2 regions of the Limnohabitans sp. 2KL-27 genome follow, and region 1 is predicted to be linked to the other one. Evidence: predicted binding sites of a transcription regulator. Region 1 holds the regulator's gene; the other holds the start of a gene.

The links. The regulator FNR, encoded in region 1, switches genes on or off when oxygen is low (the NO sensors DNR and NnrR bind a similar motif). The targets are predictions, from matches to a motif close to TTGATNNNNATCAA.
Region 2: LHAB_RS03495 (fatty acid desaturase) is a predicted target of FNR. The motif match lies at 8,234-8,247, and genes of this name have one in related genera.

The regions. Positions count from the first base shown of each region.
Region 1 is NZ_CXOP01000002.1:1,886,197-1,897,876, forward strand. Features, by position in the region: gene LHAB_RS11825 (FecCD family ABC transporter permease) at 1-28, opposite strand, end outside; gene LHAB_RS11830 (ABC transporter substrate-binding protein) at 25-903, opposite strand; gene LHAB_RS11835 (ABC transporter substrate-binding protein) at 929-1,741, opposite strand; gene LHAB_RS11840 (TonB-dependent receptor) at 1,770-3,878, opposite strand; cobalamin riboswitch at 3,946-4,194, opposite strand; gene LHAB_RS11845 (DUF904 domain-containing protein) at 4,267-4,497, shown strand; gene LHAB_RS11850 (cell division protein ZapA) at 4,494-4,820, shown strand; gene LHAB_RS11855 (sulfite exporter TauE/SafE family protein) at 5,070-5,885, shown strand; gene LHAB_RS11860 (sulfite exporter TauE/SafE family protein) at 5,948-6,625, opposite strand; gene hemN (oxygen-independent coproporphyrinogen III oxidase) at 6,694-8,076, opposite strand; gene fnr (fumarate/nitrate reduction transcriptional regulator Fnr) at 8,284-9,006, shown strand; gene LHAB_RS11875 (hypothetical protein) at 9,045-9,281, opposite strand; gene LHAB_RS11880 (nitrogen fixation protein FixH) at 9,299-9,583, opposite strand; gene ccoG (cytochrome c oxidase accessory protein CcoG) at 9,610-10,992, opposite strand; gene ccoP (cytochrome-c oxidase, cbb3-type subunit III) at 11,125-11,680, opposite strand, start outside.
Region 2 is NZ_CXOP01000002.1:183,286-194,965, reverse strand. Features, by position in the region: gene dprA (DNA-processing protein DprA) at 1-353, opposite strand, end outside; gene LHAB_RS03530 (phosphatase PAP2 family protein) at 460-1,188, opposite strand; gene LHAB_RS03525 (phosphoethanolamine transferase) at 1,379-3,031, shown strand; gene def (peptide deformylase) at 3,124-3,630, shown strand; gene fmt (methionyl-tRNA formyltransferase) at 3,639-4,601, shown strand; gene LHAB_RS03510 (AzlC family ABC transporter permease) at 4,601-5,332, shown strand; gene LHAB_RS03505 (AzlD domain-containing protein) at 5,329-5,664, shown strand; gene LHAB_RS03500 (phosphoglycerate kinase) at 5,770-6,963, shown strand; gene LHAB_RS03495 (fatty acid desaturase) at 7,061-8,176, opposite strand; gene pyk (pyruvate kinase) at 8,406-9,839, shown strand; gene fba (class II fructose-bisphosphate aldolase) at 9,956-11,020, shown strand; gene LHAB_RS03480 (phosphoribosylaminoimidazolesuccinocarboxamide synthase) at 11,095-11,680, shown strand, end outside.

The sequences.
Region 1 (11,680 bases):
AGCGCGATGCATGGCTCTGGGTGTTCACCGCTGCACTCCAATGTCGGCTTGGGCCGCTGCGCGGTTCAGACAGTCGGCCATCAACTGAGCGCCCTCGGCCATGCGTGGGCCTGCTCGCATCAACATGTCCGACTCATCCTGCTTGAACACGCACAGGCGCTGCCCTTGCATGGCCCGCAAGCGGCTCCAGCCCGGGCGCTGCAACATGCTGGCGCGGCTGCTGTCGCCCGCCATGATCACGTGGGGCTGGGCTTGCACCACCCACTCGGGGTTGACCTGTGGAAAGGGCCCCAAGGCGGCAGGCAAGATGTTGGCCACGCCCATTCGCGTGAGCGTCTCGCCCATGAAGGACGACTCGCTTGCGCCATAGGGTGCGGGGCTCACCTCAAAATAAACCCGCTGTTGCCGCGCGGCTGGGCTGAGCGATTGCACCGCGGCCTGCACGCCCGCCTGAATGCCTTGCCAAGCTCGGTCACTGTCTGCGGCAGACACATGCAGCGCTTGCGCCACCGTGCGCCAAACGCGCTGCGCATCGGCGTGGTTGCGAGGCTCCAGGCGCAGCACGTTCAATCCCAAGGCCTGCAAGCGGTCCGCGCCTCGGGTAGAGCCCGCAGCCAGCACCAGGTCGGGCTTGAGCGCGACGATGCTCTCGATGTTCGGGTCCAGCCCACCGCCCACACGCGGCACAGCTTTGACCGACTCGGGCCAATTGGAATATCGGTCCAGCCCCACGAGTCGGTGACATTGCTTCAGAGCACACACGGTTTCGGTCAGGGACGGCAGCAGACTCACGATGCGCTGTGGAGGCTGTGCGATCTCCACTTTTTGCTGGCGGTCGTCGAACACGGTCACAGCGGCTTGAGCAAGCTGCGCGGACACCCATAAGGCCCCAATCAGGGCCATGGATTGTGCCCAGGCTCTCAATAGCTCAGCCATGCAGCGCATCCCACTGGCTGAAGATGCGGTGCATCTGCGCCACGCCGTCCGTGAGCGCGGCAGGTCCGGGCTGCAAAATGTCGGCCGATTTGATTTCAAAAATCTGCCCAGTGCGCACAGCAGGCACGTCTTGCCAACCGGGCCTGGCCGCGACTTTTTCCGGGCGAAACTTCTTGCCGCACAACGAGCCGATGATGATGTCGGGCGCGCGCTCGACGATGGTTTGGCCGCTGGGGATGATCCGGTCGCGCCCCATGGATTGCAGTGCCAACTCAGGAAATATGTCGTCCCCTCCCGCAATGCCCATCAACTCAGAGACCCAGCGGATGGTACTCATGTGGGGTTCGTCCCATTCCTCAAAATACACCCGAGGCCGGCGCTTGAAACCAGCCGCCTTTTGGGTGATGGCGTCCAGCTCAGCGCGCATGCGCGACAAATGGGCCATACCCTGCTCTGCCTCGCCCACCATCGCGGCCACTTGGTAAAGCACCGAAAAAATCTCGTTCACACTGCGCTGGTTGAACACCGTGACCTGAACGCCTGCTTTGATGAGCAAAGAGGCGATGTCGGCCTGCAAGTCTGAAAACCCGAACACGCAGTCAGGCTTGAGGGCCAGGATCTTGTCGATCTTGGCGGTTAAAAAAGCACTGACTTTGGGCTTTTCTTCCCGAGCCCGGCGCGGACGCACCGTGTAACCCGAGATGCCCACGATGCGCGCCTTCTGCCCCAACAAATAGAGCCACTCCGTGGTCTCTTCGGTGAGACAAACGATGCGTTGGGGGCCCATTGGGTGACCGGAGTTCATGAGTGGTGAGGGAAATTGTCCACGGGCATCAAAAAGCATAACGCCCTGTCAACCTGAAGCTGCGACCCGGGTTGGGGTACACGGTCAGGTTGAATGGGGAGGTGTAACTCGATTTGTAGATACCGGTGTCGCTGTATTTCTTGTCGGTCAGGTTGATGATCGCGGCCACCAAAGACCAGTTTTTTTCTCTGTAGAAATAGGACACATCGACCACAGCATAAGCGGGCACTTTGGCCTGACTGTTTTCAAAATCACCCGACATGTACCGACTTTGGGCCCAACGTGTGGTGAATGTCAGTTGGTCCTTCACACCCAGCTGGTAGTCCAAAGACAGGTTACCCGATAGAGCGGAGACACCGGGCATCTTTTTCCCCGCATAAGTGCCCTCGACAAATCGGGCATGGATGTACTGGAGATGGGTCCTCAGTGAGATGGCTTTCGAGAAGGCCCATTTCTGGCTGAAATTCACGCCCTCCCTGCGGGTGGGGTCGTAGTTGACGTTGCAAGGGTATCCGCATCCCGAAGGGTCGTACCCAATCTCATTCTTCACGTCGCTTCGGAAGAAATTGGCCATTGTGGTGACTGCACCTGATTGGTAATTCAGGCCGATGTCGATGTCGCTTGAGGTCTGAACCTTCAAAGGAATGGGATCGGGCGCATAAAGCACATTGCTGTTGTCATCCGCATTGGCCACACGGAAATTTCGCCCCACCCTCAAATAGCCTGTCAAGTTGGGCTGGAAATTCTTGGTGTACTCGAACTCACTGGCATGCGTTGTCCCATCGGCATTCAATGTGCTTGGGCCGAAACCGTAATCGACGGTCCGAGATTGAGAGTAACTTTCTCTTCTGTATCCCAAAACCATTTTGTCGTTGACCGTGACATCCAAAATATTCCTGAAATACAAGCCCTTGGACCGATGGTCTATCTGGTAAGTATTTCCACCCGCATCAGCCCCCGCGTTGCCACACAAGGACGTGAGTGACTGGCTGCTGCAACCAAATGTCAGGAAAGCTTGGCCATTTTTACTGGTTTTGAGCCAGTCAAAGCCCATTTGAAGCACATTGTTGGTCACCAAAAAATGGTTGATTTTGACCCGTGGGCTAGCGGAGTGTGTATCCGCTTGACTGCTGGTGTTTCCATAGGACTGGCGCCAGTCATCGTAGTGGTAGCCAGAGAAAACGTCATAGGCGTCATAACTGTAGGCATCGCTGTTTTTTCTAGATCGCTTGTTCAGATCTATGGCGAACTGAACATTTTGAAGGGTCCATTTCCCAAACAAAGTGAGCGAACGGGCGTCAACATTGGCATCCCAGTCGTAGTCCGGCACCTGGGTTTCGCGGGGACTGCTTTGGAGCAAAATCAATGGCAATGCGCCCGGCAAATTATTTCTCTCTCGGCTGGCAAAGAATCTCGCACCGATATCGGTTTGCGCATCGATTTTCTTGACCCAATTGGTCCCAGCAGAAAATTCAGTTCCTTTTGAATTTTTCCGGAAATTATCACTGGCGTACTGACGCGCAAAAAGGCTTAACTCGCTGTTTTCGAGAGGCTGTGAGTGGTAGAGACCCGACTGGTAACCGGCATAACTGGCCAGGCCCCCAGTGATCACCGTCAAACGGCCCATGTTCTTGCGTGTCACGATGTTGATGGTGCCCGTGTTGGCGCCATCGCCGTACAAAACACTGTTGCCGGTCTTCGTGATTTCAATGTGGTCAATTGCTTCGAGAGGAATCATCGAAGTTCGGGCCATGCTTTGATCATTTTCTGACAGACGGACGCCATCGAGTAACACCACGATGTTGTTGGATGCCGTTTCGCCGAATCCCTTCATATCGATGACCGCATTGGAACTTCCGTCGAGGTTGAGCCTGACAGGTAGACCCGCAACCCTGGACAGCACTTCAGAAAAATTGCTGGCGCCACTTTTTAGAATGTCAGCGGCGGTCACGATACTGATGTGTGGCAACGCATCGGTCAATTTCTCTTCAAAGCGAGAGGCATAAACCGTGATTGAAGGTAAGCTTGACGAAGGGCCGATATTGGCATCTTGCGTGGGCATGGACTGAGCGATAGCCGCTTGGCTGGCAAGCAGAAACGACAAAGCGACGGCCAATGAGGACAATGGTGTGAACATGAAAAACCAACAAGTCAAACGCCCTCACCGCCTTCCCCGACAGTGCATGGGCTTTACAACCTGTCTTGCGACAGGTCACCTTGTTGGCCGGTATCCGGGCTGACAGATGCGACCTTCATCACCTTCCCAGCTGCCTGTTTCAGGGCGGCCAGTGGTTTGAGATGAAAGCTGGGTTTCCGTTTGACTGAAAACCCGTCTGCTTACCGTTGCGGGGGCAGCGCAGGTTAGGTGGGCCGAGATGGCTTTTCCCTCCTGCTTCCCGTTGAACTGCGCGCCGTGAACCGGCATCGCGAGCACCAACAGGTTTCATTTTATGCCTCAAGCTGTCGTCCAGCCTACAAAATAGCCCCACGATCTACAATGCGACACTTATTTCCCTTTGATTGCCATGGCCCATTCCAACACCATTGATCAAATTGCTGAGCGTGTGGATCATCTGTTGCTGCGCCACGAGGAGCTTCAACGCACCAATGCATTGCTGGCCCAGCAAGTTCAGGTGCTGACACTCGAACGTGACCAACTCAAGTCCCGACTGGCAGCCGCCAGAGCTCGCGTCGATGCCCTCATCGAGCGTTTGCCCGCTTCCAACGCACCCGCATCTCCTGAGGCTTCAGCATGAGCAACAAACAATTGGATGTCCAGATCATGGGGCAAAGCTACATCCTTGGCTGCCCTGAGGGTGGAGAGGATCGCTTGTTGGCCGCTGTGCGCAAAGTGGACGAGGCCATGTGCAAGATCCGCGATGCCGGCAAAATCAAGGCGCGCGACCGCATTGCTGTTTTGGCGGCACTGAATCTGGCTTTTGATCAAGACCCCAACCCTGCTCAGGCCCCTGCGGTCCCCACAACTGCTGTCGATATCCCTGAGTCATCACAAGAGCGCTTGTCTCAGTTGCTCAAACGTTTGGACCATGTGCTGGAGCAAGACGGCCAATTGATCTGACGCAGAGGTGGGTCTGTGCCGGGTCTTTTGAAAGACCTACAATGTGCAGGTCTGCAGTGCACGCCGGGCTTTATATTTCCTTGAACCAATGCTCTTAGAGCCCGGGCTTGGTACATTGGCTGGTGAGCGTGATCATCTCGCGTCAGATGAACCCAACGCCAGTCTGCCCTCGCCCACCTGAACCCCGGTTCAGGATGCCGGTCCGGTGGCACTTGCAGACACCTTCTTTTTTATGTCCCCATTCCCCCCATGATCATCGAACCTCTGCTGTTGGCCGAATTGGCCGTTTTGGGCCTGTGCACTGGCTTTTTGGCGGGCCTCTTGGGCATTGGTGGTGGCATGATCATGGTGCCTTTCTTGACCTACATGCTGGGCGCACGAGGCGTCAGCCCCGACCTGGCGGTCAAAATGGCGATTGCCACATCCATGGCCACCATCATTTTCACCAGCGTCTCCAGCGTGCGTGCCCACCACAAGAAAAAAGCCGTGCGCTGGGATTTGGTCAAGGGACTGGCACCGGGCATTGTCATCGGCAGCTTGATCGGCAGCCTCGGCATTTTTGCCTTTGCCAAAGGCACTTACCTGGCCTTGTTCTTCGCGGCCTTTGTGGGGTTTTCGGCCACGCAAATGTTTCTGGACAAAAAACCTGCGCCTTCGCGTCAGGTGCCCGGTTTTCAGGGCTTGCTGGGCGCAGGTGGACTGATCGGCTTGCTGTCGGGCCTGGTGGGCGCTGGCGGCGGCTTCATCAGTGTGCCTTTCATGGCTTGGTGCAACGTGGCCATCCACAACGCCGTGGCCACCAGTGCGGCCTTGGGTTTTCCCATCGCTCTGGCCAACGTGGCCGGTTACATCGTGAGCGGCCAGAATGTGCAAGATTTGCCGACCTACAGCTTTGGCTACTTGTGGTTGCCCGCTTTGGTGGTGATCGCGACTTGCAGCGTGCTGATGGCCCCCATTGGGGCAGCCACCGCGCACAAACTGCCGGTCAAACAGCTCAAGCGCGTGTTTGCCAGTGTGCTCTATCTGCTGGCTGCTTACATGCTCTACAAAGGTCTGGCCGCCTGATCGATGGGCCCATTTGGAGTCCCCACCGGTCAGCTCTGACGGTCTAATGAGTTGTCTTGGTCTCAGGGTGTCATGCACCATGGCGCCTGGTCATGCACCAGGCCCATCCACAAGGCCCAGGCTGAGACGCTCGCCAGTGCCAAGCCCGCGACCCGCATGCCCCAGGCGCCGTCGCCCAGCGACTGCATGCGCAAAAAAAGCCATGGCCCGGCCCATAGGCTGATGCTGCTGCCCATCGCAAACAAAGCCATGGTGGCAGCACCCTCCAAGGGCTGGCTGGTCAAGGCGGCCACCATCAAGGCGGAATACAACAAGCCACAAGGCATGAATGCCCACAGCCCACCCACCATCCAGGGCGCAGCCCTCCCCCAACTGGCGTTGAAAGCCCGAATGCGCGCCCACAAGCGACGAGCTGCCCCATCGAGCCAGACAGGTTGACGTGCCTGCAGCATGAGCAGCAAGCCCAACACCAGAGCCGCCAGGTGCAGCAAGGTCCAGACCGGACGAATGGCGGCCGACTGTGTCGTCAGCCAGCCCAAGCCTTGCACGCTGGCCGCGGCCAGCGCACCCAAGAGCGCGTAGCCACCCAATCGGCCCAGCTGAAACGCCAACAAGGCCTGCGAACGCCGTTCACCCGCAGCCTGCCCCAGACCCGCGCAGGCTGCACCGCACATGGCCACGCAGTGCGGGCCACCCAGCACCCCCATCATCAAGGCCGTGATGGCCAAAGAACTTTGCATGGCGTTTTCGCTTCAATGTCGAGGCGTCTATTGTCGGCGATGAAGACAGCCACGGATGCACGGGTCTATCAGATGATTTTGGAAAACCGCGAATGGTTGCGGTCGTCCTGTACATAGCGGTCGAACACCATGGCCACGCCGCGCACAAAGAACCAACCCATGGCGGTGACCTGAATGCCGCTCTCACTCAGATGCACCAGACCTTGCGCCTGCATCGCTTCGAGTTGGGTCAACTCTTTGGCAAACAAGGTCTTGAAGTCGACCAGCCAGGCCAGGTTGATGGACTCGTATTGCAAATGCCCCTGGCACATGAGCGCCATGATGACCGAGCGGCGGATCAGGTCGTCGCGCGTGAGTGCCAGGCCCCGCACCACCGGAAAATGGCCTTGGTCGAGCAAGTCGGCATACTCTTCCAGGGTCTTGGCGTTTTGGCTGTAGGTCGCGCCGATGCGGCCGATCGAGGACACGCCCAGCGCAATCAGGTCGCAATCGGCCTGCGTGCTGTAGCCTTGGAAATTGCGGTGCAAACGCCCTTGGCGTTTGGCCACGGCCAGGGCATCACCCGGCAAGGCGAAGTGGTCCATGCCGATGTAGACATAGCCCGCTTCGGTCAGGGCGTCGAGCGAGCGCGAGAGCATGGCCACCTTGGCTGCACCTGCTGGCAGCTCTTCGGCGTGAATACGGCGCTGCGGCTTGAATCGCTCAGGCAAGTGCGCGTAGGCATACAGCGCGATGCGGTCAGGACGCAGACTTTTCACCTGCGCCAGCGTACGGTCAAAAGATTCGGGCGTTTGCAGAGGCAGGCCATAAATCAGGTCGACGTTGACCGACTCAAAACCCAATCGGCGAGAAGCCTCGACCAAAGCAAACACCTGGTCTGCAGGCTGGATGCGGTGCACGGCTTTTTGCACCGCAGGGTCAAAGTCCTGCACGCCAAAACTCAGGCGATTGAAACCCAGCTCGGCCAACACGGCCAGCCGGTTCTCGTCCACGGTGCGCGGGTCCACCTCGACAGAGTATTCACCGCCTGGGACGAATTCAAAGTGCTCACGCAACAAGGCCATGAGTTGCTGCAACTCGTCGTCGCTCATGAAGGTGGGCGTGCCACCGCCCAGGTGCAGCTGGCTGACCGACTGCCCTCGCCCCAGGTGCCGGGTGTGCAGCGCCACCTCTTTGCTGAGGTATTTCAAATAATCCGCAGCCCGCTCTTTGTGTTTGGTGATGATTTTGTTGCAGGCGCAGTAGTAGCACAGCGATTCGCAAAACGGAATGTGCACGTAGAGCGACAGTGGCGACTGTTTGCCCACCATGCCCGATTGGCGCTGTTTCAGGGCCTGCACGTAATCGGCCTCGCCAAAGGCTTCGACAAAGCGATCGGCTGTCGGGTAGGAGGTGTAACGCGGGCCAGGCACGTCAAAGCGTGTCAACAATTGAGGTGTGATGACGGACATGTGTCTGCCCCTTGATTCGAATGTGTTCAGAACAAGGCCGCACTTTGCCTGCTTGCATCTGCCCATGTGTTGACTCAGGTCAAACCCTTTACCGGTTTTCGGGGATTTCTGACTTGGACAGGGTACACCCTCAAATTCAGCGCTTGATTCGGTATAAGCTCAAGTCTTGATCCAAGGCAAATCCATTGCTCAACCAAGAGATAAACCATGAATCCCCAAGCCATCAAAGTCGCCTGCTCCAATTGCAACTTGCGTGAGTTGTGCATGCCCATGGGCCTGAGCGACCACGACCTCAACCGCCTCGACGATCTGGTGGCCGTGCGCCGCAGAATCAAGCGGGGCGACACCCTGTTCACCAACGGTGAAAAATTTACATCCCTTTACGCCATTCGGACTGGCTTCTTCAAGACCTGTCTGGCCACCGAAGACGGGCGAGACCAAGTCACGGGCTTTCAGATGGCGGGCGAGATCATTGGCCTGGACGGCATCGTGAACGACCAACACAGCTGCGATGCGGTGGCGCTGGAAGATGCGGAAGTGTGTGTCATGCCCTTTGACCGGATCGAAGAAATTTCGCGTGAAGTGACCGCACTGCAAAGCCATGTTCACAAAATCATGAGCCGCGAGATCGTGCGCGAGCACGGCGTGATGTTGCTGCTGGGCAGCATGCGCGCCGAAGAGCGATTGGCCGCTTTTTTGTTGAATCTGGTGCAACGTTTGCACGCCCGCGGTTTCTCACAGTCCGAACTGGTGTTGCGCATGACGCGTGAAGAAATCGGCAGCTACCTGGGCCTCAAGCTCGAAACCGTCAGCCGAACTTTCTCAAAGTTCGTGGAAGACGGCACTGTGGAAGTCAAGCAGCGCCATGTGCGTATTCTGGACACCGAAGGCCTGCAGCGACTGGTCAACAACACAGCACATTGCCACTGAACTTTGGGCGTCAGCGCTGAAAGCGCTGTTCAGTACTTTCAGCGGTTGACCTCAGTCGAAGTCATGCCCAACAGCAGCGTCAATGCGCTGGACAAGACGGCCAAGGCCCAAAAAGCAAAAAAGGCCAGCGTGTAAACCGCCTGTCTGGACAGGTCCAGGTCTTGGCCGAACCAGTTCAGGTCTTGCGGATCGACAAAAGCGAACACCAGCATTTCCAAAAGGCCCGCGACCAAAAAGGCAGGCCAAACGATCCACATCCAGCGTTGAGCGAGCATAGCGTTTACCTAGGTGGTCAGGGTTTGGTGGGCTCAGCAGCAGGTGCTTGCAGCGCAGCGGGCAACTCGCCCGTGGCCGCATGGTTGCGCCCCTGCATGGCGGGGACGTGGGTGATGCCCTGGCGCTCTTGCATGGCCGTGCGCGGTGTCACATTGAGCACCGGGTCCGGGTTGGCTACGGCAATGTAGAGCGTGATGAACCCAGCCACCACCACCACGGCAGGGCCTGCGATGACCATCCACACCAAGCCAAAACGCCACCAGGGTTGCCCCTCTTGTTGGACACTGCTGACATTGTTCATGGCTATCTTTCAAAAATGGGGGTCGCTCAGCGAGGGACCAAAAAAACGGTTTTTTCGCTCAGCTGACCGACCGATTGGCCATCGGACGAGCGGGACTCGATGCGGAAATGGATCGGGTGCGAACCCGCAGGCGCTGAGTCATAGGGCACTTGCAAACGCACGGACACCCAACGCGACTCGGTGGCACCCACGTCAACCAGCGGCTCAGTGGCCAGGCTCAGACCCGGCAGGCCATCGACTTGCAACTGGAAACTCAAGTTCTGCTCAGCCGCGTTCATGATTTGCAAGCGGTAGACGTTTTCAATTTTTCCTCCCGCCACGATGCGGGCCATGGTGGCGCGGTCTCGCACGATGTCCACCTTGAATGGATCGCGGCTCCACAAGGACAGCCCCACACCGATGATGATGGCCCACAGCACAGCGGTGTAAACCAAGACACGCGGTCGGAAAATGCGGCGCAGAGTTTGCGCCCTGCTCCAGCCCTTGTCCATGGCATTTTGTGTCGAAAACTTGATCAGGCCGCGCTCGTAACCGACCTTGTCCATCACGTTGTCGCACACGTCCACGCAAGCGCCGCAGCCAATGCACTCGTACTGCAAGCCTTTGCGGATGTCAATGCCTGTGGGACAGACCTGCACGCACAAGGTGCAGTCCACACAAGCGCCCAGCCCCAAGGCTTGGGGGTCGGCTTTTTTGGATCGTGCACCCCGAGGCTCGCCACGTGCCTCGTCGTAGGTGACGATCAAGGTGTCCTTGTCGAACATAGCGCTTTGAAAGCGCGCATAAGGGCACATGTATTTGCACACCTGTTCGCGCATGAAGCCCGCGTTCCCATAGGTGGCAAAGCTGTAAAACAGAATCCAGAAAATTTCCCAAGGGCCAAAGCCCAGGGAAAGGATCGACGCCGTCAATTCTCGGATCGGTGTGAAGTAGCCAACGAAGCTGAAACCCGTCCAAAGCGACAACACGATCCAAGCCAGTTGCTTGCCAGTTTTGCGCCAGATCTTGTTCAGGCTCATAGGTGCATCATCCAGGCGCATGCGGGCCGATCGGTCGCCCTCGAACTGGCGTTCGATCCAGATGAAAATTTCGGTGTAAACCGTTTGCGGGCAGGCAAAACCGCACCACAAGCGCCCCGCCACAGCGGTGAATAAAAAAAGCGACAGCGCCGAGATGACCAACAAAGCCGTCAAGTAAATGAAGTCCTGCGGATAGAGCACGAGGCCGAAGATGTAGAACCTGCGAGCGCCTAAGTCGAACAGCACCGCTTGGCGCTGCCCCCACTCCAGCCAAGGCAAACCGTAGAACACCAATTGCGTGATCACCACCATGAGCCAACGCCATTTGGCAAACACGCCCTGAACGCTTCGGGGGTAGATTTTTTGCTGCGCTTGGTACAGCGACACCATTTCCCCATCGCCCTCAACGGGCACGGGGTTGATCGGAATCACACTGCGAGTGGGACGATCTTCGGAAGAGGACAAAACACAGACCTTGCTTCAGTTTCTGCAACAGGACCTGCCTGCTGCAGAGGGTTTACATCATTTGGTAGGACTGACGGCAGCACTGACCACAGCATTGTTGGACAAGCCCCAGACATAGGAAGCCAAGACATGGATTTGGCCCTCGGTCAGCTTGGCGGCCTGTGCGGGCATCTGATTGACCTTGCCGTTGTTGATGATGTTCACAATGGCGTTCTCACCCCAGCCGTGCAACCAGATGTCGTCGGTCAAGTTAGGGGCCCCCATGGCATGGTTGCCCTTGCCGTCCATGCCGTGGCAGGCAGCGCAGGCACCGAACTTGGATTTACCCAGTTGTGCGCGCAAAGAGTCGTGCGGACTGCCCGACAGACTCAACACGTAGTGCGCCACGTTGCGCACGTCATCGGGCGTGCCGACCGCGGCAGCCATGGGCGGCATATTGCCTGCGCGGCCTTGCACCAAAGTGGTTTTGATCGCGTCGGGCGTGCCGCCATACAACCAATCGGCATCGGCCAAATTAGGGAAGCCCTTGCTGCCGCGTGCGTCAGAGCCGTGGCACTGGGCACAGTTGTTCATGAACAGACGATCACCAATGGCCAAGGCCTGAGGGTCCTTG
Region 2 (11,680 bases), 1.7 Mb from region 1:
TTGTCGGTCTGGCCCAGGGCATACAGCATCAGGGGCGGGTCAGGAATGTCGAGCAAGGCGGCCGGGTAGTCGGCATCGCCCAGGGTGACGATGGCTCGGGTCAGGTCTGTCGTGCTTCCTGCGTGCAGCCATTGCCAGGTTTCGCTGGTCAGGCTGGCCCAGCCATCGGGCGCTTGTCCCAGAGCCTGGGCTTGCTGCGCCGAGACGATTTGCCGCAAGGCGGATTGGTTTTGCGCGAACAGGGCATGGGGCTGCCCGAACGCTGCGAGCAATCGCCTGGCTGTTTCGGGTCCAACACCCGGCGTGAGCACCAGCCGCAGCCACCCACCCAGTTCTTCTGAGGTTTTGACCATTTTTGTCTCCCTGTGCAGCCTTGTTGGCTGTCTGTGGAGGCATTGTGGTCCAAAGGGCAGGCCTTGCCTAGACTTGGCAACGCTGCCAAATCAGCCAGTCCCGGCCTCAGGCTGCAGGGGTTTGGCGTCGGTGGGCCAACCGGCCAAACACGAAGTGGTTGGCCAACACCACCGTCCAGCAGATGAAGCCGGTCCACAAGGTGTGGCTGGGGTAATGCGCTCCCCGCAAGGTTTGGGTCATGCCCAGCAAAGCGCCCATCAACAAAACCACCAGCAAAATCCGTTGGCCTGTTTTCCGCCGTGGTGCCGAATCGGAACCCAGCCAAGGCAGGGCCAGGCCCAGAAAGGCCAAGGCCGAAGACACATGCCCACCCGGAAAGCAGCGTCCCGAGCCACCGTCTGGCGAGCCCCACAGCCAGTGCGAGACATACACCGCTTGGCCCCCAAAGGACTGCAATTCCCAGGGGCAGCTGCTCAAGCTGAAACTTTTGAGGGTGCTGATGGTGATCAAACTCAGGGTGATGCCCACCACGATTTCTGTACGCTGCAGCCGCGTCAGTTGTCGAAAAACGGCTTGGGGCCACCAGACCATGATCACCAAGGCCAAATAAACCACGATGGCGAATTGTTTGGCCCGGGTGTGCAAAATGGTTTCCAGCCACCAGTTGTTGCGCAGCAAAAATCCTCTGCTGTCAGCGATCGCGTGCATGAAGCCCACGTCCAGGCCGGAGAAATCCCAAGCCAGCAAGCACATCAGCGTGACCCAGGTGATTTGCCCCAAGCGGCGGGATGGAGAGAGGTCTCCGATGCGGGCGTAGTGGTGGGGTGAGGTCATGGGCCGGGTCAGTCAAAGGGGTCTGAGGGATCGCGCACGCTCGTGGCCATCACGTTGCACCGAATGTAAGGGCGTTTGCGTCAAAAATCCTCAGCAACCGTTTTGAATACGGCATTTGAGCGGCGCCTGAGCGCAACTTCATGGGCCCTGTCTAGAATCAAGCCCTTGTGTATCTTGAGACAACGCTGTGATGAAGCTTCTTATTGCGCCCGCGGCGTGGCACCCCACGCGACTGTTGGCGGTCTTGGTTTTTTGGCTGGCAACGGTGGGCAACTTGCCGTTTTGGATGGCGATTTGGAAATTGCCAGAGACCCAAGGCCTGCGAGCGCTGAGCACGATGGGCAGTTTGTGGCTGATCTTGTTGGCTTTGCTGGGTTGGTTTTTGTGCCTGTGGGTTTGGCCCCGATGGCTCAAGCCGGCAGGCTTGGTGCTGTTGATCACCGTGACCTCCAGCAGCTACTTCATGCTGACGTATGGTGTGGTCATCGACACCAGCATGCTGGCCAATGTGGTGCAAACCGATGTGCGCGAGGTGCGCGACTTGTTGTCCTGGCCGATGCTGGCAGCGGTGTTGCTGGGGGTGGTTTTACCGGGACTGTGGCTTTGGCGGCAGCCCATTCGTGCGGTGCCCCTGCGGTCTTTGATCTGGCGGCAATTGGGCGTGGGCTTGCTGGCATTTTTGGTGGCCCTGGGCTTGTTCTGGATGTCGTTTCAGGACATCGCCTCGCTCACACGCAACCACAAGCAGTTGCGCTACATGATCAACCCGTTCAACAGCCTCTACGGCTTGACCCGCCTGGCTGTGGGGCAGGCAACCCAGGCCGCTCAGCCCCTGCAGGCCATTGGCGAGGACGCAAGTTTGCGCGCACCCCCCGCCAGCGAGGCTGCGGCCCCCCTGGTGGTGTTGATTTTGGGCGAGACGGCCAGGGCCGCCAATTTCGGCCTGGGGGGTTATGCCCGCGACACCACGCCGCAGTTGCGCAAAATTCAGGCGCAGGGCGATCTGGTCTATTTCTCCGACGTCAAGTCCTGCGGCACCAGCACCCAGACGTCGGTGCCGTGCATGTTTTCTCACATGGGCAAAGCGGCTTACGAAGACAACAAAGCGCGCTTTGAAAGCGTGCTCGATGTGCTCCAGCGTGCCGGTTTGGCGGTGCTGTGGCTGGACAACCAGTCGGGCTGCAAAGGCGTGTGCGATCGAGTCCCCAATGTGGCGACCACGGCGCTGAAGGTGAGCGACTATTGCCAGGGCGGCGAATGCCTGGACGAGGTGATGCTGCACGAGCTGCCCCAACATTTGGCGGCGCTGGACCCGGCCAAACGGGCCAAAGGCACGGTGGTGGTGATGCACCAGATGGGCAGCCACGGCCCGGCTTATTACAAGCGCTCACCGGCAGCGATGAAGTCTTTCCAGCCTGAGTGCAGCAGCCACGCGCTGCAAAACTGTCCGCCCGAGCAGATCGTCAATGCCTACGACAACTCGATCTTGTACACCGACCACTTCATTGCCAAAACGGTGAATTGGCTGCAGGCGCAGTCGCGCCCCACGGCGCTGATGTACCTGTCCGATCACGGCGAGTCCTTGGGTGAAAAAGGCCTGTACCTGCATGGCATGCCTTACAGCCTGGCCCCCAAAGAGCAAATCCATGTGCCCATGCTGGTGTGGTTGTCCAAGCCCCTGCAACGTGAGCGCAATTGGCGCATGGATTGCCTGCAATCGCAGAGCGCCAAGGCCTTGTCGCACGACCACCTGTTCCATTCGATGTTGGGCTTGAGCCAGGTCAGCACCCGTTGGGCCAAACCGGAGTTGGACTTGTTTGCGGCTTGCTCGGCGGGTCGCTGAAGGCCTGCCCCCCACACGATGCGCCCTGCCTTCGGCAGGCGCATCGGAAATTGGGGACAATACGCCCTTGATTTCCTTTCCGTGTTGATGCCATGGCCCTGCTCCCCATCCTTTGCTACCCCGATCCTCGCCTGCACAAAGTGGCCCAGCCCGTGCAGGCGGTAGACGCCCGCGTGCACGCCCTGATCGACGACATGCTGGAGACCATGTACGAGGCCGGCGGCATTGGCTTGGCCGCCTCGCAGATCGATGTGCACGAGCGCCTGGTGGTGATCGACACCTCTGAAGAGCGCAACCAGCCCATGGTGCTGGTCAACCCCGAGATCACCTGGATGAACGAGGAGCGCGTCAAAGGCGAAGAGGGTTGCTTGTCGGTGCCCGGCATTTACGACGGCGTCGAACGCGCCACGCAAGTCAAGGTCACGGCCATGGACCGCGATGGCCAAATCCGCACGATCGAGGCCGAAGGCATGCTGGCCATTTGCATCCAGCACGAGCTGGACCACCTGATGGGCAAGGTGTTTGTGGAATACCTCTCGCCGCTCAAGCAAGGCCGCATCAAGACCAAGATGGTCAAAGCCCAAAAAGCCGGGCGCTGATCCCCCTTATGCGTTTGATTTTTGCGGGCACACCCGAATTTGCCCAAGTGGCGCTGGCCGCCCTGCATGCGGCGGGCCACGAGATCGTGCTGGTGCTGACCCAACCCGACCGGCCTGCTGGGCGCGGTATGAAGCTGCAGCCCTCGCCCGTCAAGCAATGGGCCCAGGACCACAGCATCCCCGTTGCCCAGCCGCGCAGCCTGCGCCTCGATGGCAAATACCCCGAAGACGCCGCCGCCGCCCGCGAGACCCTGTTGGCTGCGAAAGCAGACGCGATGATCGTGGCCGCTTACGGCCTGATCCTGCCGCAGTGGGTGCTGGATTTGCCGCCCAGGGGTTGCCTGAACATCCATGCTTCTTTGTTGCCGCGCTGGCGTGGTGCGGCGCCCATCCACCGCGCCATCGAGGCGGGCGATTCGCAAACTGGCATCACCATCATGCAGATGGATGCGGGCCTGGACACGGGTGACATGCTGCTGACGCTGCCATGCACCATGGCGCCTGAAGACACCACCGCCGTCCTGCACGACCGACTGGCCGCGTTGGGTGGGCAAGCCATCGTGCAGGCACTGGCCAGCTTAGGCAGCCTGCCCCGCCAGCCCCAGCCCTTGGAGGGCGTGAATTACGCGCACAAGATCGACAAAGCCGAGGCCGCACTCGACTGGACTTTGAGCGCCGAGCTGCTGGCGCGGCGCATTCGGGCCTTTGACCCGTTTCCGGGCATGACCGTGCCGCTGGCCACCGCCTCCGGTGTGGAAACCCTCAAGCTCTGGCAGGCCGTGGCCGAAGAAGCCGAAAAGACCGCCGCGCCGGGCACCGTGCTCAGCGCCGATGCGTCTGGCGTGCGTGTGGCCTGCGGCGAGGGCCAGCTGTGCTTGACGCAGTTGCAGCGCCCCGGTGGCAAGCGCCTGAGCGCGGCCGATTTCTTGCGCGGCTGCCCCTTGCTGCCGGGTCAGAGATTGGTGGCCTGATGTTTTTCCGGCCCACGCTCTACCGCCGCGCCGAGTTCTGGCAAGGCCTGCGCGACCTGGCCCCGCAAGCGCCGGGTGTGGCGGCTTGGGGCCTGATGACCGGGGTGGCCATGGTCAAGTCGGGCATGAGCGTGTTCGAGGCCGTGGCCATGACCATGCTGGTGTTCGCGGGCAGCTCGCAGCTGGCGGCCATTCCGCTTTTGGTGGCCGGGGCCCCGGCCTGGGTGATTTTGGCGACCGGTTTTTGCGTGAACCTGCGCTTTGTGGTGTTCAGCCTGCACCTGCGGCAATACCTGATGCACCTGCCGCGCTGGCAGCGCATGTTCCACGGCTATTTCACCGCCGACATCACCTATGTGCTGTTCATCCGGCACTGTCCGCACCCGGCCACCACAGACGACGAGCGCACCGGGCAAGAGGCCTATCTGGCGGGCAACTACTTTTTGAACTGGGGCAGCTGGATCGTGGCCAGCCTGCTGGGCGTGGGCCTGGCCAACCTGATTCCGCCCGAATGGGGTTTGGGCTTTGCCGGCATCTTGTGCCTGCTGGGCATCCAGTGCTCGCTGGCCAGCTCGCGCATGCGCATGCTCTCGGCCGCCGTGGCGGGTGCGGCCGCCGTGGCCGCCTACCATTTGCCGCTCAAGCTCAACATCGTGGTGGCGATTGCCGTGGCGGTGGTCTTGTGCCTGACGGTCGAAAAAATCCGCCCTGAACCCAAGGTGGCCGCATGAACATGACCGATCTGTGGTCTTTGGCGGTGATCGTGGGCTTGGCGGTGGTGACGGTGGTGACGCGCAGTTTCTTTTTCATCTCCAGCAAGGCCTGGCAGCTGCCCCATTGGGCGCAGCGCGGTCTGCAATACGCGCCCATTGCCGCGCTGTCGGCGGTGGTCATTCCTGAAATCATCACCGTGCAGGGCGAGCTGGTCAGCACTTGGCAAGACGCACGCTTGTACGCCGCTGTCGCCGGCGTGGCCGCTTACTTTTGGCGGCGCGATGTGCTGGTCACCATCGTGGGCGGCATGGCGGTGTACTTGCCTTTGCACCTGGGCCTGGGCTGGTAAACAGGGCCACCCCTGTCTGGTGAGCGCGAGCCCTTGATCGCGAAGGGGTGCCCGGCCACTGCTTTTAAAATCGAGCCCAATTTCCCGATACAGGACAAGTCCCTCATGAACGTCATCCGTTTTTCTGATCTGTGTGCCAAGGGCCAAGTCGCTGGCCAACGCGTTTTCATCCGCGCCGACCTGAACGTGCCGCAGGCCGATGACGGCAGCATCACCGAAGACACCCGCATCCGCGCCAGCGTGCCCTGCATTCAAATGGCGCTGGACGCAGGCGCTGCCGTGATGGTGACCAGCCACTTGGGTCGCCCCACCGAGGGCGCGTTCAAGCCCGAAGACTCTTTGGCGCCGGTGGCCAAACGCTTGGGCGAGCTGCTCGGCCGTGATGTGCCCTTGCTCGCCAACTGGGTCGATGGTGTCACCCTGGCTACCGGCCAGGTCGTGCTGCTCGAAAACTGCCGCGTTAACCAAGGCGAGAAGAAAAACAACGAAGCGCTCGCCCGCAAGATGGCCCAGCTGTGCGATATCTATGTGAACGACGCCTTTGGCACCGCCCACCGCGCCGAAGGCACGACGTATGGCATCGCCCAGTTCGCGCCCATCGCTTGTGCGGGCCCCTTGCTGGCCGCCGAGATCGACGCCATTGGCAAGGCCCTGGCCAACCCGAAGCGCCCGCTGGCGGCCATCGTGGCCGGCTCCAAGGTCAGCACCAAGCTGACCATCCTCAAGAGCCTGTCGCAAAACGTCGACCAGCTGATCGTGGGTGGCGGCATTGCCAACACCTTCATGCTGGCAGCGGGCCTGAAGATCGGCAAAAGCCTGGCCGAAGCCGATTTGGTGGGCGAGGCCAAAGCCGTGATCGAGGCCATGAAGGCGCGTGGCGCCGAAGTGCCCATCCCGACCGACGTGGTGGTGGCCAAGACTTTTGCTGCCGACGCGGTGGCCACCGTGAAAAAAGCCACCGAGGTGGCCGATGACGACATGATCCTGGACATTGGCCCGGAGACGGCGGCCAAACTCGCCGCCCAGCTCAAGCAGGCGGGCACCATCGTGTGGAACGGCCCGGTGGGCGTTTTTGAGTTTGCGGCCTTTGAAAACGGCACCCAAGTGATCGCCCAGGCGATTGCCGAGTCCGACGCGTTCAGCATCGCGGGTGGCGGCGACACGCTGGCGGCGATTGCCAAATACGGCATCGAAAAGCAGGTGGGCTACATCTCGACCGGCGGTGGCGCGTTCTTGGAAATTCTGGAAGGCAAGACTTTGCCTGCGTTCGAGATTTTGATGAAGCGCGCCGCGGGCTGATTGGACGCTTTGTCTGGGCGCGAGACGCCGATTGCGATGGATCACCCCACAAAAAAACCCCGCATGGCGGGGTTTTTTGTTTGGGGAAAAGACCCGATCAGGCTGGCGTGGCCGGCGGCAGGTTGCCACGCACTGGGCTGGTCATGTTGCCCTTGAAGTCGGTCCAGCATTCGCGTGTGAAATCGTACATCTTGCAGTTTTTGGCGGTTTCGAAATACCACTTCCACGAGAAGGGCTGAACGATGATGCGCCCGGGCAGCATTTCTTCGAGCTTGGCCTGGGCTTTCTTCAGGCGGTACAAAGGCACGCTCATGTCCACGTGGTGGGCGGTGTGCTCCATGATGTGGTGCATCAGGGCGCCGATGTTGAAGGGGAAAGTCAGGTGTACGGTGGTCGAAACGAAGGGCGCCGCTTTGGTCCAGGCGGCCTTGTTGTCGTGCCAAGACACCTTCACATGGGTGTGGTGGACATAGACCACAAAGCCGATCATGGTGTTCCAGAAGAAAAAGGGCACCACAAAACCCAGCAAAAGCGACAACCAGACCGACTGGCCGGTGTACACGGCAGCCGCTGCGATGGTGGCGATCCAGAAAACGCCAAACAGGCTCACCAGCAGGCTGTCCTTGAAAAAGATAGGACGGCGGGTGGGCATGTGGGTTTTGTTGGGGAAGAACTCGCGCTTCCACCAGATCTCGATCATGTAATACAGGCCCGGCGCCCAGCCGCTGCGGTAAGCACGCTCGAGCAGCTTTTGCATGGGGCTGAGGGCCTCAAACTCGGCGGCCGTCAGAGGGGTCCAGACGAAGTCTACGCCCTTGAGGTTGGTGTAACCGTGGTGCACCACGTTGTGGCCGGTGTCCCACAGGCTGTAGGGTGTGAGCGAGGGCAAAAACGCGATGCGGCCCAGCACCTTGTTGAGTTCACGGTGGGGCGTCAGGCTCTGGTGGCAGGCGTCATGGCCGATGATGAACAGGCGGCCGATCACGAAACCTGCGGCCAACGCGCACAACACTTTGGCCCACATGGCGTCCAGGGCGATGGTGCCGGCAATCAGCGCCAAGAACAGGGCGTAGTCCGTGATCAGCAGCACAAAGGCGCGGAAGGTGCTGCGCTCGGACAGGGGAATCAGCCACTCGCGCAAGGTCTTGCGGTGCGGCAAAGGCTGGTCCGGTGTGATGGGGGCCGAGTTGGTGGGTGTGTGTAGTGCGGTCATGGCGCTTGAAATTGAATCGCTCAAAGCAGAGTTTAGTCGCCAGAGGGTTTCCATGGGCTGACAAGGATCAATTCAGGGTCATGGCAGGGGGAAGATGGTGTATGCCTTCGGCTTGGCGGGCCACACGCGGGGGGCGAGGGTCTTGCTTCTCGTGGGACCCGTTGGAAAGAACCCGTTATGTAACTGTTTTCGTGTGAGAATTGAAACCAAATTACATGGAGATGTCCGAATGCCCCGTCGCGCCACCAAGATTGTTGCCACCTTAGGCCCTGCTTCCAGTGACCCAGCTTTGCTCGAAGCCATGATCCGTGCGGGCGTCAATGTGGTGCGCCTGAACTTCAGCCACGGCAAGGCCCAGGACCACGTGGACCGCGCCCGTTTGGTGCGCGAAGCCTCGCAACGCGCTGGCCGCGAAGTCGCCATCATGGCCGATCTGCAGGGCCCCAAGATCCGCGTGGGCAAGTTTGCCGAGGGCAAAGTCATGCTCGAGCCCGGCGCACCGTTTGTGCTGGACGCCTCGCGCACCGAACCCGGCGATCTGCAAGGCGTGGGCCTGGATTACAAAGAGCTGCCCCGCGACGTGAAAGCCGGCGATGTGTTGCTGCTCAATGATGGCCTGATCGTGCTCACCGTCAACGCGGTCAAGGGCGAACAGGTGCACACCACCGTCAAGCTCGGCGGCGAGCTGTCCAACAACAAGGGCATCAACAAGCAAGGCGGCGGCCTCACCGCCCCGGCCTTGACCGCCAAGGACATGGACGACATCAAAACCGCCATGAGCCTCAAAGCCGACTATGTGGCGGTGAGCTTCCCCAAAAACGCGACCGATATGGAAATGGCCCGCCAGCTGTGCAATGTGGCCGGTGCCGAATACGGCCACAAACCCGGCCTGATCGCCAAGATCGAACGCGCCGAGGCCATTCCGCACCTCGAAGCCATCCTCAAAGCCAGCGACGGCATCATGGTCGCCCGGGGCGATTTGGCCGTGGAGGTGGGCAACGCCGCCGTGCCCGCCTTGCAAAAACGCATGATCAAGCTGGCCAAGGTGCATGACAAGGTGGTCATCACCGCCACCCAGATGATGGAGAGCATGATCACCAACCCGGTGCCCACCCGCGCCGAGGTGTCGGACGTGGCCAACGCCGTGCTGGACGGTACCGACGCCGTGATGCTGAGCGCCGAGACCGCCGCGGGCAAATACCCGCTGGAAACCGTGGAAGAAATGGCCAAAATTTGCGAGGCGGCCGAAAACGCCGAAGACGTGCAGCTCGATGCCGACTTCCGGGGGCAGTCGTTCAGCCGCATCGACCAGTCGATCGCCATGGGCGCTTTGTTCACGGCCCACCATTTGGGGGCCAAAGCCATCGTGGCCATGACCGAGTCGGGCTCCACCGCCTTGTGGATGAGCCGCCACCGTGTGCACATCCCGATTTACGCCCTGACCACCAAACTCAGTTCGCAGCGCAAGATGGCGCTGTTCCGCAATGTGCGGCCGCTCTTGATGGACACCAGCGCCGACCGCGACACGGCTTTGGCGGAAGCCGAGGCGCACCTGAAAAAACGGGGCATTGTGGGCGCGGGCGATGTGTACGCCATCACCTGTGGCGAGCCCATGGGCTCACCCGGCGGCACCAACATGCTCAAAATTTGCCGAGTGGCCTGAGCGCCGCAGGGGCGCTGCTCAGCCCCTTGTCAGACCCCGGACTGTAAAATTCGGGCAGTGACACGTCGGGTACATGCCCGATTTGCCGAATTTTTAACTTTCTGGGGACTCTCACCATGGCACTCGTTTCCATGCGCGAACTGCTGGACCACGCGGCCGTCAACGGCTACGGCATTCCAGCTTTCAACGTCAACAACCTGGAGCAGGTTCAGGCGGTCATGACCGCGGCCGACGAGGTCGGTGCCCCGGTCATCCTGCAAGCCAGCGCGGGAGCGCGCAAATACGCCGGTGAGGCTTTCATCAAGCACCTGATCCAAGCCGCCACCGAGCAGTGGCCGCACATCCCGTTGGTGATGCACCAGGACCACGGTCAAAGCCCGGCGGTTTGCCAGGGCGCGATCGGGCTGGGTTTTTCGTCCGTGATGATGGACGGCTCTTTGCTCGAAGACGGCAAAACGCCTGCCGACTTTGCCTACAACGTGGACGTGACCCGCCGCGTGGTGGACATGGCCCACTTGTTGGGCGTGTCGGTTGAAGGCGAACTCGGTTGCCTGGGCAACCTCGAAACCGGCGAAGCCGGTGAGGAAGACGGCATTGGCGCCGAAGGCAAGCTGGACCACAGCCAGATGCTGACCGACCCCGAAGAGGCCGCGCAGTTCGTGAAAGCCACCGGCCTGGACGCGCTGGCCATTGCCATTGGCACCAGCCACGGTGCTTACAAGTTCAGCCGCAAGCCCACAGGCGACATCTTGGCCATCAGCCGTGTCAAGGAAATCCACCAGCGCATCCCCAACACCCACTTGGTGATGCACGGCTCGTCCAGCGTGCCGCAAGAGCTGTTGGCCATGATCAACCAGTACGGCGGCAAGATGAAGGAAACCTACGGCGTGCCGGTCGAGGAAATCCAGGAGGCCATCAAGCACGGTGTGCGCAAGATCAACATCGACACCGACATCCGCCTGGCGATGACCGCTGCTTGCCGCAAGTTCCTGTTTGAAAACCCTGACAAGTTCGACGCCCGCGAATGGCTCAAGCCCGCCCGCGAAGCGGCCAAGCAAATCTGCAAGCAGCGCTACCTGGAGTTCGGCTGCGAAGGCCAGGCCCCCAAGATCAAGGGCGACAACCTGCAGGTGGTGGCCGCCCGCTATGCGCGGGGCGAATTGGCGCAAGTCGTGAACTGAGCCTGCGATAATTGACCCGAATGGCCCGTTGACTGTTCAACGGGCCTTTTTATTTGTTGCTTGACTGTTTTGCCATGACCTCTGCCCTCCACACCTCGGCCCTGACTTCCTTGCCCCTGCTGGCGCGAGGCAAGGTGCGTGACAACTACGCGGTGGGTGAGGACCGGATTTTGATGGTGGCGTCTGACCGCATCAGCGCCTTTGACGTGATCATGGGCGAGCCCATTCCGGGCAAAGGCGTGCTGCTCACGCAAATGGCGCTGTTCTGGTTTGACCAGCTCGGCCCCAAGGGTTTGAACATCTGCCCAATCCACCTGACGGGCGAGGCCCCCGAGAGCGTGGTGTCGGCCGATGAAGTGCCACAGGTGCAGGGCCGCTCCATGCTGGTCAAGCGCCTCCAGCCCATCCCGGTCGAGGCCGTGGTGCGCGGCTATCTGGCCGGCAGCGGCTGGAAGGAATACCAAGACAACCAGGCCGTGTGCGGTGTCCAGTTGCCCGCCGGCCTGAAAAACGCGAGCCTCTTGCCCGAGCCGATTTACACCCCGGCGGCCAAAGCCGCCGTGGGCGAGCACGACGAAAACATCACTTTCGAGCAAACCGTGGCCATGATCGGTGCCGACCTGGCCACCCGCATCCGCGACATCAGCATCCGGCTGTACA